Regions from separate parts of the Latilactobacillus sp. VITA-14 genome, predicted to be linked through region 2. Evidence: predicted binding sites of a transcription regulator. Region 2 holds the regulator's gene; the other holds the start of a gene.

Evidence for each region. Region 2 encodes Rex, which represses fermentation and respiration genes when NADH is low (regulators of the CRP and FNR family bind a similar motif). Its sites were predicted from a motif close to TTGTGAANTANTTCACAA; they were not measured.
Region 1: pdhA (pyruvate dehydrogenase (acetyl-transferring) E1 component subunit alpha) is a predicted target of Rex. The motif match lies at 1,814-1,831, and genes of this name have one in related genera.

Annotation. Positions count from the first base shown of each region.
Region 1 is NZ_JBJKTM010000012.1:28,723-36,700, reverse strand. Features, by position in the region: gene def (peptide deformylase) at 1-514, opposite strand, end outside; M-box (ykoK) riboswitch at 628-793, shown strand; gene ACF1X7_RS06405 (hypothetical protein) at 1,018-1,680, shown strand; gene pdhA (pyruvate dehydrogenase (acetyl-transferring) E1 component subunit alpha) at 1,989-3,098, shown strand; gene ACF1X7_RS06395 (alpha-ketoacid dehydrogenase subunit beta) at 3,100-4,077, shown strand; gene ACF1X7_RS06390 (dihydrolipoyllysine-residue acetyltransferase) at 4,107-5,726, shown strand; gene lpdA (dihydrolipoyl dehydrogenase) at 5,734-7,140, shown strand; gene ACF1X7_RS06380 (UPF0223 family protein) at 7,285-7,587, shown strand; gene ACF1X7_RS06375 (inositol monophosphatase family protein) at 7,605-7,978, shown strand, end outside.
Region 2 is NZ_JBJKTM010000004.1:83,892-91,869, reverse strand. Features, by position in the region: gene rlmB (23S rRNA (guanosine(2251)-2'-O)-methyltransferase RlmB) at 1-839, shown strand, start outside; gene ACF1X7_RS03090 (NYN domain-containing protein) at 843-1,376, shown strand; gene ACF1X7_RS03085 (sigma-70 family RNA polymerase sigma factor) at 1,452-2,009, shown strand; gene ACF1X7_RS03080 (PTS sugar transporter subunit IIB) at 2,290-2,607, shown strand; gene ACF1X7_RS03075 (YccF domain-containing protein) at 2,714-3,073, shown strand; gene ACF1X7_RS03070 (ABC-F family ATP-binding cassette domain-containing protein) at 3,224-5,167, opposite strand; gene ACF1X7_RS03065 (redox-sensing transcriptional repressor Rex) at 5,363-6,010, shown strand; gene ACF1X7_RS03060 (CPBP family intramembrane glutamic endopeptidase) at 6,063-6,695, opposite strand; gene groES (co-chaperone GroES) at 6,867-7,151, shown strand; gene groL (chaperonin GroEL) at 7,187-7,978, shown strand, end outside.

The DNA.
Region 1 (7,978 bases), on a different contig from region 2:
GGTCTTGCTTGTTGATGTGATCGAAGAACAAGATGCCATTTAGATGATCGATTTCGTGTTGGCACACAATAGCTGGGTAGTTTTTTAAGCGAATCTTGTGGCTTTCACCGTCTAAATCTTGGTAACGTAGTGTAATACGGTCAGGGCGGGGCACAAAGCCGGGCACTTCGCGGTCAACTGATAAGCAACCTTCACCTTCAGCAAGTGCTGCGTTTTGAACAGAGTGGCTGATAATTTTAGGGTTGATAATCACATCTTTGAAGATGGGTTCGTCTGGTCCAGGGACCAAGACAGCAGACATTTGTTTTGAAACATCTACTTGGGGTGCAGCTAAACCGACGCCAGCGCGCAAGTGGTACTTTTCAGCAAGTTCAGGATCCTGGCTATTTTCTAAAAATGCCATCATGTCAGCAGCAAGTTGCCGATCTTCATCTGATAGTGGAAAAGTAACAGGTTCAGCTATTTTTCTAAGTGTTGGGTTACCCTCGCGGATAATATCTTTCATTAATATCACAGTTAAGACCTCCGATTAATTCGTCATTCATTATTCTAGCACAATTCAAGTTAAAACGGAATGAATTGCTTGACCTGCTAAAGTGAAACGGGTAGTATAAGAGTATAGATATATTGCTTTTCCGTTAGGTGAGGCTCCTATATGAACAAACGCTGCTACTCAGAAACATCGAGAGATGCCAATTGAGTCAACTGAAACTGCCAATGAAGGCTTTTTCTAACGTAGCTGAACATGGTTTCTACGTCATATAGTGCTAAAACTGAACGATTGGGAACGCCATGATAAATGGATGACGCTCAATTGTTGTGCGTCTTTTTTTGTCGGATAAAGCGGTATGACTAAATTTAAAGTAGAGAAAGTCTGGTGAGTAAAATGATGAAAACAGCTGAAGGACCTGTAAGTAGTAGCGATGGTGATCATTCGAGGTGGTCTGTCATTTTACTGCCAGCATTAGGCTAGCGGTTTACGACGACTTCCTCAAAAGGGAAGGAGTGTCGAACGCGATGCACAAGAAATTAAAAAAAGACGTTAACCTCACTGGCATTACAAGCAGTGGGATGTTAATGCGTTTATTGGCAACTCGCCCAAGTGGCTTAACAACTGTCGAAGCTGCTAAAAGAGAAGCAGTATTAGAAAATTCACAAGCACGGGTTAGCGTTATGCGTGATGGTTTTTTACGCTTAATCGGTGCAGATCAAATTGTGCCCGGTGATATTTTGGTATTGGCTGCTAGCGAAAAGACACCCGTTACAATCGCAACAGTTAACAAAGATGTTAACGTTATTGAAGCGGGCGAAGTAGTGACTGAAATGGTGCACGGCGTTGTGCTAGATGCAACGATTGGTGCTAAAGCACAAACACCTAAAGTTAGAGTGGGAAGCACTTTTATGATGGCGGTAGCTGCATTGGTTTCGTTTTGTGCAGTATTAATGGTTAATCAATTTGCTTTCATGGGTTTGGCAACGTTGGTTGTCGGGGCAATCCTGCTAACAATGATTAAGTTAGTCAACCTTGGTCAAATTAAGGTTGCGATTGATTTAAATGATTTGCGGGTAAGTGAACGGTGCGTGCAAGTCAGTCAACAAATTAAACCAGTAGTCAGAGTGTTTCAAGAGCTCTTAGTGCATGCTGGCAACGCTGAGATACCCCAACCGGTCTTGGCATAGAACTACCCCAACTTAAATTTAACGATGAGTCTGCTACGGCGGACTCTTTTTTTGTGCCTATTATTTGCTATTATATAACAGAAAACGGAATTAAATTATAACAGATATAGAACAGACGTGAAAATTAGCTAACTAGTGATTAGATTCACATGTAATAAAAACTAATGAAAGCGTAAACTGACTAATATAGCTTATAAAACGCTTGCATTTAGTGATGTGAAATGCTAAATTAGTCTTGTAAAGATGCTTAAGTAATACAGATATAAGCAGTCATTAAAACAGTTTTTTAAAGAGGAGATATGGATACTATGGTCAATAATAAAGCTGCAGTTAATTTTGAGAAGTTATTGAGCGATGAGAGCCAAGATTTTAAGACCGTTCAAATTTTAGATGAGACTGGCCAGGTTGTTAATCCGGAATTGATGCCGGATCTCAGTGATGACCAATTGGTTGAACTGATGAAACAAATGGTTTGGTCGCGTGTGCTTGATCAACGAGCAACTGCTTTGAACCGTCAAGGCCGGTTAGGATTTTATGCACCAACTGCTGGGCAAGAAGCCAGCCAATTAGCAAGTAACTTTGCGATGACTAAAGACGACTTTTTATTCCCTGGTTACCGGGATGTGCCACAATTAGTGCAACATGGGCTACCTTTATCACAAGCATTCCTATGGTCACGAGGCCATATTGACGGTAACAAGTATCCAGAATCTTTGAAGGCGATGCCACCACAAATCATTATCGGCGCGCAATACATTCAAGCAATGGGTGTTGCGGTTGGGATGAAGAAGCGCCAATCAGAAAATGCTGTTTACGTTTATACCGGTGACGGTGGGACTTCACAGGGGGATTTCTATGAAGGCTTGAACTTTGCGGGTGCTTTTAAAGCACCAACCATTTTCGTTGTTCAAAATAACGGCTTTGCGATTTCGGTCCCACGTGAAAAACAAACAGCTGCTGTAACGTTGGCTCAAAAAGGGGTCGCAGCTGGGATTCCTGCCATTCAAGTCGATGGGATGGATCCACTAGCAGTTTATGAAGTGATGAAAGAAGCGCGTGAATTTACAACTGCTGGCAACGGACCGGTCTTAATTGAAACATTAACCTATCGTTATGGACCACATACATTATCAGGGGATGATCCCACTCGTTATCGGACCAAAGAAACAGACGATATTTGGTTGAAACGTGATCCACTCGTTAGAATGCGTCGTTTCTTAACTGATAAGGGACTTTGGTCACAAGATCAAGAAGACCAATTGATCGAACAAGTTAAAACAGACATTAAAGCAGCCATCAACGAAGCGGATGCTGCGCCAAAACAAAAAGTCACAGATTTCTTGAATGTTACATTTGAAGACCAACCACAAAATATTAAAGAACAAATTGCAGAATACAGTGCAAAGGAGTCGAATTAAGATGGCACAAAAAACGATGATTCAAGCAATTACAAATGCGCTGGATTTAGAACTTGCAGATGATAAGAACGTCTTGATTTTCGGGGAAGATGTTGGGAAGAACGGTGGGGTTTTCCGAGCAACTGAAGGGTTGCAAGCTAAACATGGTGAAGACCGCGTTTTTGATACACCGTTAGCTGAATCTGGGATTGGTGGTTTATCAATCGGTTTAGCACTAGAAGGCTTCCGCCCTGTACCTGAAATTCAATTCTTTGGTTTTGTTTTCGAAACAATGGATTCGATTGCTGGCCAGATGTCACGAACACGTTATCGGATGGGTGGCACACGCAACATGCCAATCACGATTCGTGCACCATTTGGTGGTGGCGTGCATACCCCAGAATTACATTCAGATAACTTTGAAGGAATGATCACGCAAATTCCAGGGATTCGCGTGGTTGTGCCAAGTAATCCATATGATGCCAAAGGCTTATTGATTTCTGCGATTCGTTCAAACGATCCTGTTTTGTATCTTGAACACATGAAATTATACCGGTCGTTCCGCGAAGAAGTACCTGATGAATCTTATACAGTGCCGCTTGATAAAGCAGCTGTGGTTACTGAAGGGACAGATGTTTCAATCATCACTTACGGTGCAATGGTGAGAGAAGCGATTAAAGCGGCCGAAAACCTAGCTAAAGAGAATGTTAAAGCTGAAGTAATTGATTTACGAACAATTGCACCATTAGATGTTGCAACAATTATCGCCTCTGTCGAAAAAACAGGGCGGGTCGTTATTGTTCAAGAAGCACAAAAACAAGCAGGCGTTGGGGCACAAGTTGCTTCTGAAATTTCAGAACGTGCTGTTCTTTCATTGGAAGCTCCAATTGCACGTGTTTCAGCTCCTGATACGCCATTCCCATTTGGACAAGCTGAAGCAACTTGGTTACCAAATGCAACTGATATTGAAAATAAGGTTAAAGAAGTTATTAACTTTTAGTCGATAACGAAAGAAGGGACGTTAGACGTATGGCATATCAATTTAAATTACCGGATATTGGTGAAGGGATTGCAGAAGGCGAAATTCAAAAATGGGCAGTCGCAGAAGGTGACACGATTCAAGAAGATGATGTCTTACTTGAAGTTCAAAATGATAAATCAGTTGAAGAAATCCCATCACCCGTTAGTGGGAAAGTCGTTAAAATTTTAGTCGGTGAAGGTGAAGTGGCAACAGTTGGCCAAGTACTGGTTGAAATTGACGCACCAGGTGTTGAAGGTAACGATACACCAAGTACGGCAACACCAGCTGCTACACCCGAAGCAACACCGACTGCAACCGATGCAGGTGGTGTTTACCAATTTAAGTTACCAGATATTGGTGAAGGGATTGCCGAAGGTGAAATTCAAAAATGGGCGGTCGCAGAAGGCGATACTATTCAAGAAGATGACACTTTATTAGAAGTTCAAAATGATAAATCAGTTGAAGAAATCCCATCACCTGTTAGTGGGAAAGTCGTTAAAATTTTAGTCGGTGAAGGCGAAGTGGCGACTGTCGGTCAAGTATTGGTCGAAATTGATGCTCCAGGCCACAATTCGGCAACGGCAACATCTGCTGAACAAGCACCAGCTACGGCGTCAGAATCAACACCAGCTAAAACAACGGCGCCAAGCAGTCAAGCAGTAGTTGCGATTAGTGACCAAAATCGGACGATTTTAGCTATGCCATCTGTTCGACAATTCGCACGTGAAAACGATGTTGATATCAGTCAAGTGCCAGCCACCGGTAAACATGGTCGGATTACTAAAGAAGACGTGCAAATCTTCATGCAAAATGGCGCTGCAACAACGACAGCACCTGCTGTAGAGACAGCAGAACAACCAACGTCGCCAGCAACACCAGCTGCACAACCAGTTGCTGCGACACCATACACCTCTGCGACACCAGAACGGGAAACACGTGAAAAAATGTCACCAACGCGGAAAGCAATTGCTAAAGCAATGGTGACAAGTAAGCATACGGCACCACACGTTACTTTATTCGATGAAGTGGAAGTTTCTAAATTGATGACCCATCGTAAGAAATTCAAGGATGTAGCGGCTGAGAAGGACATTAAGTTAACCTTCTTACCATACATCGTTAAAGCTTTGGTAACGGTCTTACGTGACTTCCCAACTTTGAACGCGTCAATTGATGATGCAACTAACGAAATTGTTTATAAGCACTACATTAATGTCGGAATTGCAACGGATACTGATCACGGGCTCTATGTCCCAAATATCAAGGATGCCGACAGCAAGAGTATTTTTGCCATCGCTAAAGAAATTGGCGAAAATACGCAAAAAGCATTGGATAACAAATTGAAACCAGCTGAAATGAGTGGTGGTTCAATGACAATCAGTAATATCGGATCAATTGGTGGCGGTTGGTTTACACCGGTTGTTAACTACCCTGAAGTCGCAATCTTAGGGGTTGGCCGAATTGGGACAGAACCAATCGTCAACGCTGATGGTGAGTTGGCTGTTGGCAAAGTCTTGAAATTATCACTATCATTTGATCATCGTTTAATTGATGGTGGAACTGCGCAACGTGCGATGAACGAATTAAAAGAATTATTAGCTGATCCAGAGCTATTATTGATGGAAGGATGATTTTAAAATGGTTGTAGGTGATTTCGCAATTGAATTAGACACAGTAGTCATCGGTTCAGGTCCTGGGGGCTATGTTGCGGCAATTCGCGCGGCCGAAATGGGTCAAAAAGTAACTGTGATTGAACGTGAAACAATTGGCGGTGTTTGTTTAAACGTCGGCTGTATTCCTTCCAAGGCTTTGATTTCAGCTGGTCATCGACTACAAGAGGCGAAAGATTCATCTGTCTTTGGTGTGACGACTACTGGATCAACATTGGATTTTGCGAAAACGCAAGACTGGAAACAACATGAGGTTGTTGAAAAACTAACTGGTGGCATTTCAATGTTGTTCAAAAAACACAAGATTGATGTGTTAGACGGTTCAGCCTTTTTAGTGGACGAACATAGCTTACGCGTGATTAAAGAAGAGAGTGCACAAACGTACAGTTTTAAAAATTTAATCATTGCTACTGGTAGTCGTCCAATTGAAATTAAAGGCTTCAAATTTAATAAACGGGTTATTGATTCAACTGGTGGTTTAAGCTTAACGGAAGTACCAAAAGAATTAGTGGTCATTGGTGGTGGCTATATCGGCTCTGAATTAGCAGGGGCCTATGCCAACTTAGGTGCACATGTGACGATTCTCGAAGGGACAGACTCGATTTTACCTAACTTCGAAAAAGATATGGTGCAATTGGTGACAAAGAACTTCAAGGCTAAAGGGGTCGATGTGATTACTGGCGCAATGGCAAAAGAAGCTGTTGAAACTGATCAAAATGTGACGGTTAAATATGAAGTCGGCGGCAAAGAAGAACAATTTGTTGCCGATTACGTGATGGTGACTGTTGGTCGGCGGCCAAATACCGACGAAATGGGACTCGAACAAGCCGGTATTAAGATGGCTGATCGTGGTTTGATTGAAGTTGATCAACAAGGCCAAACTAACGTTAAGGGCATCTATGCGATTGGCGATATCGTTGCTGGAGCAGCTTTGGCGCATAAAGCAAGTTATGAAGCTAAAGTGGCTGCAGAAGCCATTGCCGGTAAGAAATTAACGGTTGATTACCACGCAATGCCAGCTGTTTGTTATACAGATCCTGAATTGGCAACGACCGGTTTAACGGTTGCAGAAGCCAAGTCAAAAGGAATGAACGCTAAAGGATTTAAGTTCCCATTTGCAGCTAATGGCCGTGCTTTATCATTAGCAGATACAGAAGGTTTCGTGCGGTTAGTGACGAATACGGATGATAACACAGTTCTGGGCGCTCAAGTTGCTGGCGTTGGCGCGAGTGATTTAATTTCTGAATTGACGTTAGCCGTTGAATCAGGCATGAATGCAGAAGACCTTGCTCTAACCATTCATCCACATCCAACGTTAAGTGAAGCGATTATGGGTGATGCCGAATTAGCATTAGGATTGCCAATTCATATTTAATAAATAGTTTAGAATGACGACGCACCAGTTGAGTGCGTCGTTTTTTGATTCCGCTATTTCTAAAAGGATTCGACAGCTTCTAAAAAAATGCGTTATAATATGAGAGATTAATGGCATCAGTTGAATTGAAACTGGCGCAAATTTATGCAAATTTTAGGAGCCTTTATGCAAACGAACTATAGTTATCCTTTAGAACCAGACTGGACGCCAGCTGAAGTTGTCCAAGTCATGAAATTATATAATCTTGTTGAACAAGCTTATGAATTTGGTGCGAAAGTTGCGGATTTACAAGCTGCTTATCGTGACTTCAAAGTGGTTGTTCAAAGTAAGATGCAAGAAAAAAAAATTGATAAGGCCTTTTCAGAAGCGTCAGGCTATTCAATATATCGGTGTATGCAGGCTGCAAAGAGGAGTAGTCGAACCCAAATCAAAATGACGCTTAATTAGTGAAAGTGGATGAAAAAATGGAACAAGAAGCACTGTATCGGTTAAGTCGTTCGCTGCAAAAGTGGATCCTTGAAGCAGCTGCCTATACCCGCACACAAATTAAACAACCATTAACGGTTAGTACTAAGTCTGGACCTAATGATTTAGTGACTAATGTCGATTGTGCTAATCAAGCTTTCTTAGCTGAAAAGATTAAGACGGCTTATCCGAACGCGCAATTAGTGGGGGAAGAAGGTGCCGGTGAGGTGCCTGATGATTGGCAACAGGGACTAACTTTTTTTATTGATCCCATTGATGGCACGATGAATTTCGTGAAGCAACGGGCAAATTTCGCCATTATGATCGGCGTTTATGAAGACGGTCAGCCGCTATTCGGAATTATTTATGATGT
Region 2 (7,978 bases):
ATAGTCGTCGGACGGCCAATAATTCGGCAAAGCCAACGCGCCGTCCAGCTAACAAGAAACCAGCAGCACCCGTCGAAGAAGCAGTTGTTGAAGAACAAACTGATTTCGTCATCGGAAAACACGCTTCTTTAGAAACATTGAAGACCAGTGATGCGAAGAAAATCAATAAAATTTTCTTACAAGATGGCTTGAAGGCTGACTTTGTCCACGATGTTGTGAAATTAGCGAAAGAAAAACGTCTAATCATTCAAAATGTGCCTAAAAATAAGTTGGACTTATTGAGTGACCGTCAAAATCACCAAGGGATTATCTTAGCAATCGCACCGTTTGAATATGCGAGTGTTGATGATATTTTCGCTAAGGCCAAAGCCCGAGAAGAAGAACCGTTTATCTTAATCTTGGATAACTTGGAAGATCCCCACAACTTGGGTTCAATCATGCGGACAGCTGATGCGGTTGGTGTGCATGGGATTATTATTCCTAAGCATCGTGCGGTGGGGTTAACATCAACAGTTGCTAAGACATCGACTGGTGCGATCGAACATATCCTAGTGGCGCGTGTCACGAACTTAACACAAGAAATTAAGAAATTGAAGGACCGTGGTCTTTGGATTTTTGGCACCGATATGGTTGGTACCGACTATCGTAAGTGGGATGCTAAAGGACCAATCGGCTTAATCATTGGTAATGAAGGCAAGGGGCTTTCACCAATTGTTAAAAAAGAAGTTGATCAAACGTTGACGATTCCAATGGTCGGTCATGTGCAAAGTTTAAATGCGAGTGTTGCTGCGGGGGTTTTAATGTATCAGGCTTATAATAGCCGTCAACCTTTGGTATAGCAGATGAAAAAACAGATCTTAATTGCAGATGGTTATAATATCATTGGGAACTGGCCCGAGCTGAATAAGTTGAAACAAAATGATCATCTCGCGGATGCGCGTGATCGTTTATTGCAGATATTATCAGAATATCGCAAGTTTCGTGAGATTGAAGTCATCTTAGTATTTGATGCAATGTATGTGCCAGGGATTAAACAAAGTTATGCGCAGTATGATTTGGAAGTTGTCTTCACCGATGAGGATGAAACAGCGGACAGTTATATCGAAGGCTTAGCGGGTAAATTAATGTCGCCGATTACGCAAGTGACGGTTGTTTCGAGTGATCAAGCTGAGCAGTGGACGATTTTTTCACGGGGCGCATTGCGGGTGTCTTCGCACGATTTTTATCGTGAGATTCGCCGAACGCGCCGTGAAATTGACCATGATGCCAAGCATTATCATGATCGGACCTTGCAACGGAATATGCCGTGGAATCCGGCGCAACTAGATCAACTTGCACAGATGCGAGATGCACTAAGTGCTGAAAAAGATGATTAAACAAACGTTCTCTTAATAAATGTACGATAACTTGTTAAGATAAAGGCGTGGGGTTGCGTGAGAGGTGGTTCGTTGATGGAATCAGCAAAACGTGATGCAAACTTAATTCAAGCGGTGGTTGAAAACGATTCTGAGGCGTTGGATGTTTTATTTAAAGCCTATTTACCAATGGTTTATCGCACCTTTACTCCATATTATATTCGCTTATTTGATGAGGACGATTGGTTACAAGAAGCGCGAATCGTCTGTTATGAGACTTGCCAGTGTTATGATCAAAATTGCGGCAAAAGTTTTGGTGGTTTTTATAAATTACGCTTTCACCACCACGTATTAAACTTGATTCGCAAAGAACTTGCTCAGAAACGACGGGTCGATCAGCAAGCCCTGTTATTTGATTGTTGTCCGGAATGCAATGCGCTCGCTGAAGATACCGTTGCATACTATCAGTCAACGGTTGAAATGCGGGCGTACTTAGAGACACTATCTGCTTTAGAGTTAGTGGCCTTTCGGGTTTTGACGGGGCAACTAGCAGTTGAACAAGCGTGTCGTCAGCTAGATTGCACGTTTGAACAGATGAAACGGGCACAATCGCGTTGCCAGACAAAATTAAAACGATTCTATACTAAACAATAAAATAGCTAAAAGCTGCTAACCGACGATTTTTAGGCATTGGTTAGCAGTTTTTTTGTGTTTAGTAGGGAGCATAAAAAATACCTTTCATGCGATAAAATAACAGGTGACAGGTTAATGATGGGGATAGGTCAACAAAATGAGCGGCTTATATATTTTTAAATAACATTAATTGACATTAAGAAAGAAAGCGCTTATACTAAAAATATAGAAGAAATGAAAACGCTTTTTATAAGCCTTTTGTCGTTTTCTAATCAATTAAAATTTAAGGGGGTAATTCATTATGGCAGAAAAAACAATCATGTTATGTTGTGCAGCAGGGATGTCAACAAGTTTATTAGTTTCAAAGATGCAAAAGGCCGCTGAAGCACAAGGCTTAGACGCAGAAATTTTTGCAACTGGCGCTTCAGATGCAGACAACCAACTCGAATCTAAAAAAATTGACTGCGTACTATTAGGCCCTCAAGTTCGTTTCATGGAAGGTCAATTTAAAGAGAAATTGGCACCAAAAGGAATCGGTGTTGAAGTAATTGATATGAAGGCTTACGGCATGATGGACGGCGAAACTGTCTTGAAACAAGCGTTAGCATTAATCGGTTAAAAAAAGATTAAGAAAAGCGGTAGCGACCTATTTTTAGGCGGCTACCGCTTTTTTTGTTTATGAATCAGGTATAATTAAGGCAATCAAGTATAAAGGAGTTTATTCAATGAGTTTAATTGGTACATTAATTTGGTGGCTATTCGGGGGATTAGTAGAGGCTATCGGTTGGTTTATTCTGGGGATTGCCTGGAGTATTACGATTATTGGAATTCCAGTCGGGCTACAATGTTTTAAGATTGGCGCATTGACCTTGATGCCGTTTAACGCAACCGTTGTTTCAACGGGGGGTGCAGGTTCGTTTTTATTAAACATTGTTTGGTTTTTCTTAGGTGGTCTTGTGATGTGGGCGAGCCATGTCTTTTGGGGGCTATTATTATCAATTACGATTATTGGGATTCCATTTGGCCGGCAACACTTTAAGCTAGCGGCGTTATCGTTAAGTCCGTTCGGCAAACAAATTAATTAAAATGCAAAAGGGCAGCGATATTGATCGCTACCCTTTTTTATGTGGTGCAGGCATATTTCTGTGCTTAGCTACACAAGTCAAACGATTGCTTGTAGCAAGCATTCGCCATGTTAGGCTGATGCTCGCAGCATAACCGGCTTTTGACGCACTCTATTGTGTTAGTTCTTCTAGTGCCATCGCTTGTTCTTCCCAGTCTGATTCTGTTTGAGCGAGTTCAGCTTGGACTTTTTCTAGGTCTTGTTGTAGTTCTTGAAGCATGAGGGGTTTAGTAATTACGTCTGCTTGGGTCATTTGTTCTTGGATTGCGTTGGCCTTAGTCTCTAGTGCGGCCATTTTTTCTTCTAAAGCAGTAACTTCGCGTTCTAGTTTCCGTTGTGCACGTTGGTTTTCCTTACTTGCTTTGTAGGCATCTTGTACATTGGCACTTGGTTGGATAATTGCACTGTTTTGGCTAGCTGCTTCTGCGTAAGCTGTTTCTTCAGCTTTCTTGGCGAGGTAGTAATCGTAATCACCGAGGTATCGTTTGCTACCAGTATCTGATAGTTCGATAATGCCAGTGGCGACTTGATTGATGAAATACCGGTCATGGGAAATGAAGAGGACGGTGCCATCGAATTCACGGAGGGCTTTTTCCAAGACTTCCTTGCTATCAATGTCCAAATGGTTCGTTGGTTCATCCATGATTAAGAAATTGTCATGGTTCATCGCGAGTTTCGTCAAGAGTAAGCGGGCTTTTTCACCACCACTGAGTTGTGACACAACCTTTAAAACATCGTCACCGGTGAATAAGAAACTACCAAGTAGTGTGCGAATTTCCTTTTCAGGTGTTGTATGGTGTTCATCCCATAATTCGTTGAGGACGGTTTTGTTAGTGTGTAAATTGCGTTGCTCTTGATCGTAGTAGCCGATTGAAACGTTACTACCGACTTTTTCATGGCCTTTGATGAACGGAATTTGGTGCAAGATACTTTTGAGAAGGGTCGATTTACCAATTCCGTTAGGTCCGATGATGGCTAAGCGTTCGTGGCGGTTCACTTCAAAATTGATTGGTTGTACCATGATTTTATCGGGGGAATAGCCGACAGCGGCATCGCTTACTTGCAATACTTCGTTACCGCTTGGATGTTCGCTTTCGAAATGAAAATGAATTTTACCGGCTTCGTTTTGCGGCCGGTCTAATTTATCCATCTTTTCGAGTTGACGGCGGCGACTTTGGGCTTGTTTCGTGGTACTTGCGCGCACTAAGTTTTTATCAACAAAGGTCTGAAGTTTATCGATTTCAGCTTGTTGTTTTTCATAAGCCTTCCATTCGAGTGAGAGGTTAGCTTCTTTTAAACTTAAGAAATGGCTGTAATTGCCGGTATAATGGGTCAATGTGTGGCGACTCATGTCGTAGACTTCTTTAGTGATTTTATCTAAGAAGTACCGGTCATGCGAGACGGTGAGCAAGGCACCGGGATAAGTTTGTAAATAATTTTCCAACCATGTTAGTGTTTCGATATCTAAATGGTTCGTTGGTTCGTCCAAAATAAGGACGTCTTTTTTCTCAAGCAATAACTTAGCAAGTGCGAGTCGCGAGCGTTCGCCTCCCGATAGTGTACTGATTGGCTTTTCAAAGGTGTCTTCTGGAAATTGGAAACCATGTAAGACGCCACGGATTTCGGCTTCATAGCCGTAACCATTAGCTTCAGAGAAATCGTGTTGGACTTGGTCATATCGTTTTAGTAAGGCTGCATATTCTTCGCTAGCATGGTCAATGGTTGTGTCCGCAATTGCGGTCTCGAGTTCATGCATTTGGGCTTCCATTTGGCGGAGATCATCGAAAATGGTTAACATCTCCGCATAGATTGTCCGGGTTGAGTCTAAGCCACTATCTTGCGCTAAGTAACCGACTTGAGCATTTTTGCTAAGAATGATTTGGCCTTCATCAGGCGTTGTGATGCCGGCAATCATTTTTAATAAGGTTGATTTACCAGCCCCGTTTGGACCAACGAGGGCAACACGGGCGCGGTCTTGTACTTCGAGTTGTGCGTTTTTGAAAAGGTAATCGCCGCCAAAACTGCGTGCGACTTGTTGAACTTGTAATAATATCACGGCTAAAAATCCTTTCGTGCGGTGTTTTTTAAAGTTAATTGCGTTCATTTTTATAATACTACTGTCAACTATCATAACAGATTTAAACGATGGACAGTCAAAATTGTAAATATATTGCTTTTCACAAGAAAATTCAGTATGATTTCAGTATGGTACTACACTATTTTCACAAGCAAATCAAAAAGGAGGTTTCAAATGGTTGAGAATAATATCCCAAGAGCAACTGCAAAACGATTGCCTTTATATTACCGCTATTTAAACTTTTTGAACAATTCAGGGAAAACTAAAATTTCCTCTACTGGATTATCTGAAGCAGTTAAAGTAGATAGTGCGACAATTCGTCGTGATTTTTCATATTTCGGTGCACTGGGCAAACGTGGTTATGGCTATGATGTCGCTTCGTTGCTAGATTTTTTCAAGAAGACCTTGAACCAAGATCGATTGACAAACGTTGCATTGATTGGGGTGGGGAATTTAGGCCACGCCTTATTGAACTACAACTTTAAGCAAACCAATAATATTCGGATTAGCGCAGCATTTGATGTTAAACCCGAAATGATTGGAACAATTCAAACCGGTGTTCCTGTCTATTCAATGGACGAGATGGCCGAACAATTGAAGAACCAACAGATCGAGATTGTCATTTTAACAGTGCCAATTGATGAAGCTCAAGAAGTCACCGATGAATTAGTGGCTGCTGGGATTAAAGGGATTATGAACTTTACGCCAATTCGAATTTCTGTGCCATCAAACGTACGGATTCAAAATGTTGATTTGGCTAAAGAACTACAAACTTTGATTTACTTCCTCGATAATTATACTGATGAACAAAATCAAGAATAAAAATAGCGTTTAAACAAGTTGCTCGTAGTAGCCGCCTGTTTGAACGCTTTTTTTAACGATTGAGATACAGTAAAGTGACGATCAGGTTCATCCCAGCATGGCTGATGATTGTGGTGAAAATCGAACCTGTCTTGCGGTACAGCCAACATAGGAAAAGACCGATGGCCGTGTAGATTAACAAATGCCCGTCCTGATGTAAAAAAGCAAACAGTAAACTTGAAATGATGGCGGCTAAAATGCGGTTTAAGCGACTGGCTAATCCACCAAAGATTGCTTTGCGAAACGTGATTTCTTCCATAATCGGTGCGGCGATGGTCGTTGCTAAAATAAGAAACGGTTGTTGTTGCATCATGGTCATCAGTGAAATGGTGTTGAGCGATTTGGCAGTGATGTGGAGAATGTTTTGTTCAATGAAGCCGGCGAGAATCTGAATTACTAAGACCAGTACAATGCCACACACCCCCCAAATGATAATGGGTTTGAGTGGGAAAGGCCGCTGCTCAATGGCATTGGCTTGTGTGCGTTGATTAAGATAGAGTAACCAGGCGGCACCGAGGCAATCAACAATGGTTGTGATTAGAAAAAACGAGGCAGATAGATGACCAAAACGGACGACTGCACTAGGAATCAATAAAATGAACAAATAGCTAATGATAATTGAAAAATTTTGTTTGTATAGCGTCATGTGAAAGCTCCTCAAAGGTTGTTGTGACAATAGCTTAGCGTATTAGCACTCAAATTGCAAAAGTGCTAGCATAATACTTGCAATGTTCTGAAAAAATGCTATGATAAAAATTGTGATTAGCACTTGATATGATAGAGTGCTAAAAAAGTAAAATTGATGGAGGGATTTTAAGTGTTAAAACCATTAGAAGATCGCGTGATTATCGCCGTTAAAGACGAAGAAGAACAAACAGTAGGTGGGATTGTTTTGGCAAGTAATGCTAAACAAAAACCACAAACCGGCAAAGTAGTCGCAGTTGGTACCGGCACATTAACAAGTGACGGCAAACGAATTCCACTTGATATTAAAGAAAACGATGAAGTTATTTACGATAAATATGCAGGTTCAGAAGTTGAATATGAAGGTCAACGATATTTAGTGCTCCATGCTAAAGATATTATGGCTATTGTTGAATAATAATAAACAAAAAAATTTTTTGAGGTGAATAAATTATGGCAAAAGAACTTAAATTTTCAGAAGACGCACGTTCAAAAATGTTGGCAGGGGTTGACCAATTAGCCAACACAGTGAAAACAACATTAGGACCAAAAGGCCGGAACGTTGTTTTGGAAAAAGCTTACGGTTCACCAGAAATTACTAATGATGGTGTGACAATCGCTAAAGCAATCGAATTAGAAGATCATTTTGAAAATATGGGTGCTAAGTTAGTTTCTGAAGTGGCTTCAAAAACGAATGACATCGCTGGTGATGGGACAACTACTGCTACTGTTTTAGCTCAAGCAATTATTCGTGAAGGGATGAAGAACGTCACAGCCGGCGCTAACCCAGTTGGGATTCGTCGTGGGATTGAATTAGCAACTAAAGAAGCTGTTAAGAAGTTACACGAAATTTCACACAAAGTCGAAAGTAAAGATGCCATTGCCCAAGTGGCTGCTGTTTCATCAGCTAACGAAGAAACTGGTCGTTTAATTGCTGATGCAATGGAAAAAGTTGGCAACGATGGGGTCATCACAGTTGAAGAATCAAAAGGGATTGATACTGAATTAAGCGTTGTTGAAGGGATGCAATTCGATCGTGGTTACTTGTCACAATACATGGTAACGGATAACGATAAGATGGAAGCTGACCTAGATAACCCATATATCTTAATTACAGATAAAAAGATTTCAAATATTCAAGATGTTTTACCACTTTTACAATCAATCGTGCAAGAAGGTAAAGCCTTGTTAATCATCGCTGATGATGTTGATGGCGAAGCATTACCAACACTTGTCTTGAACAAG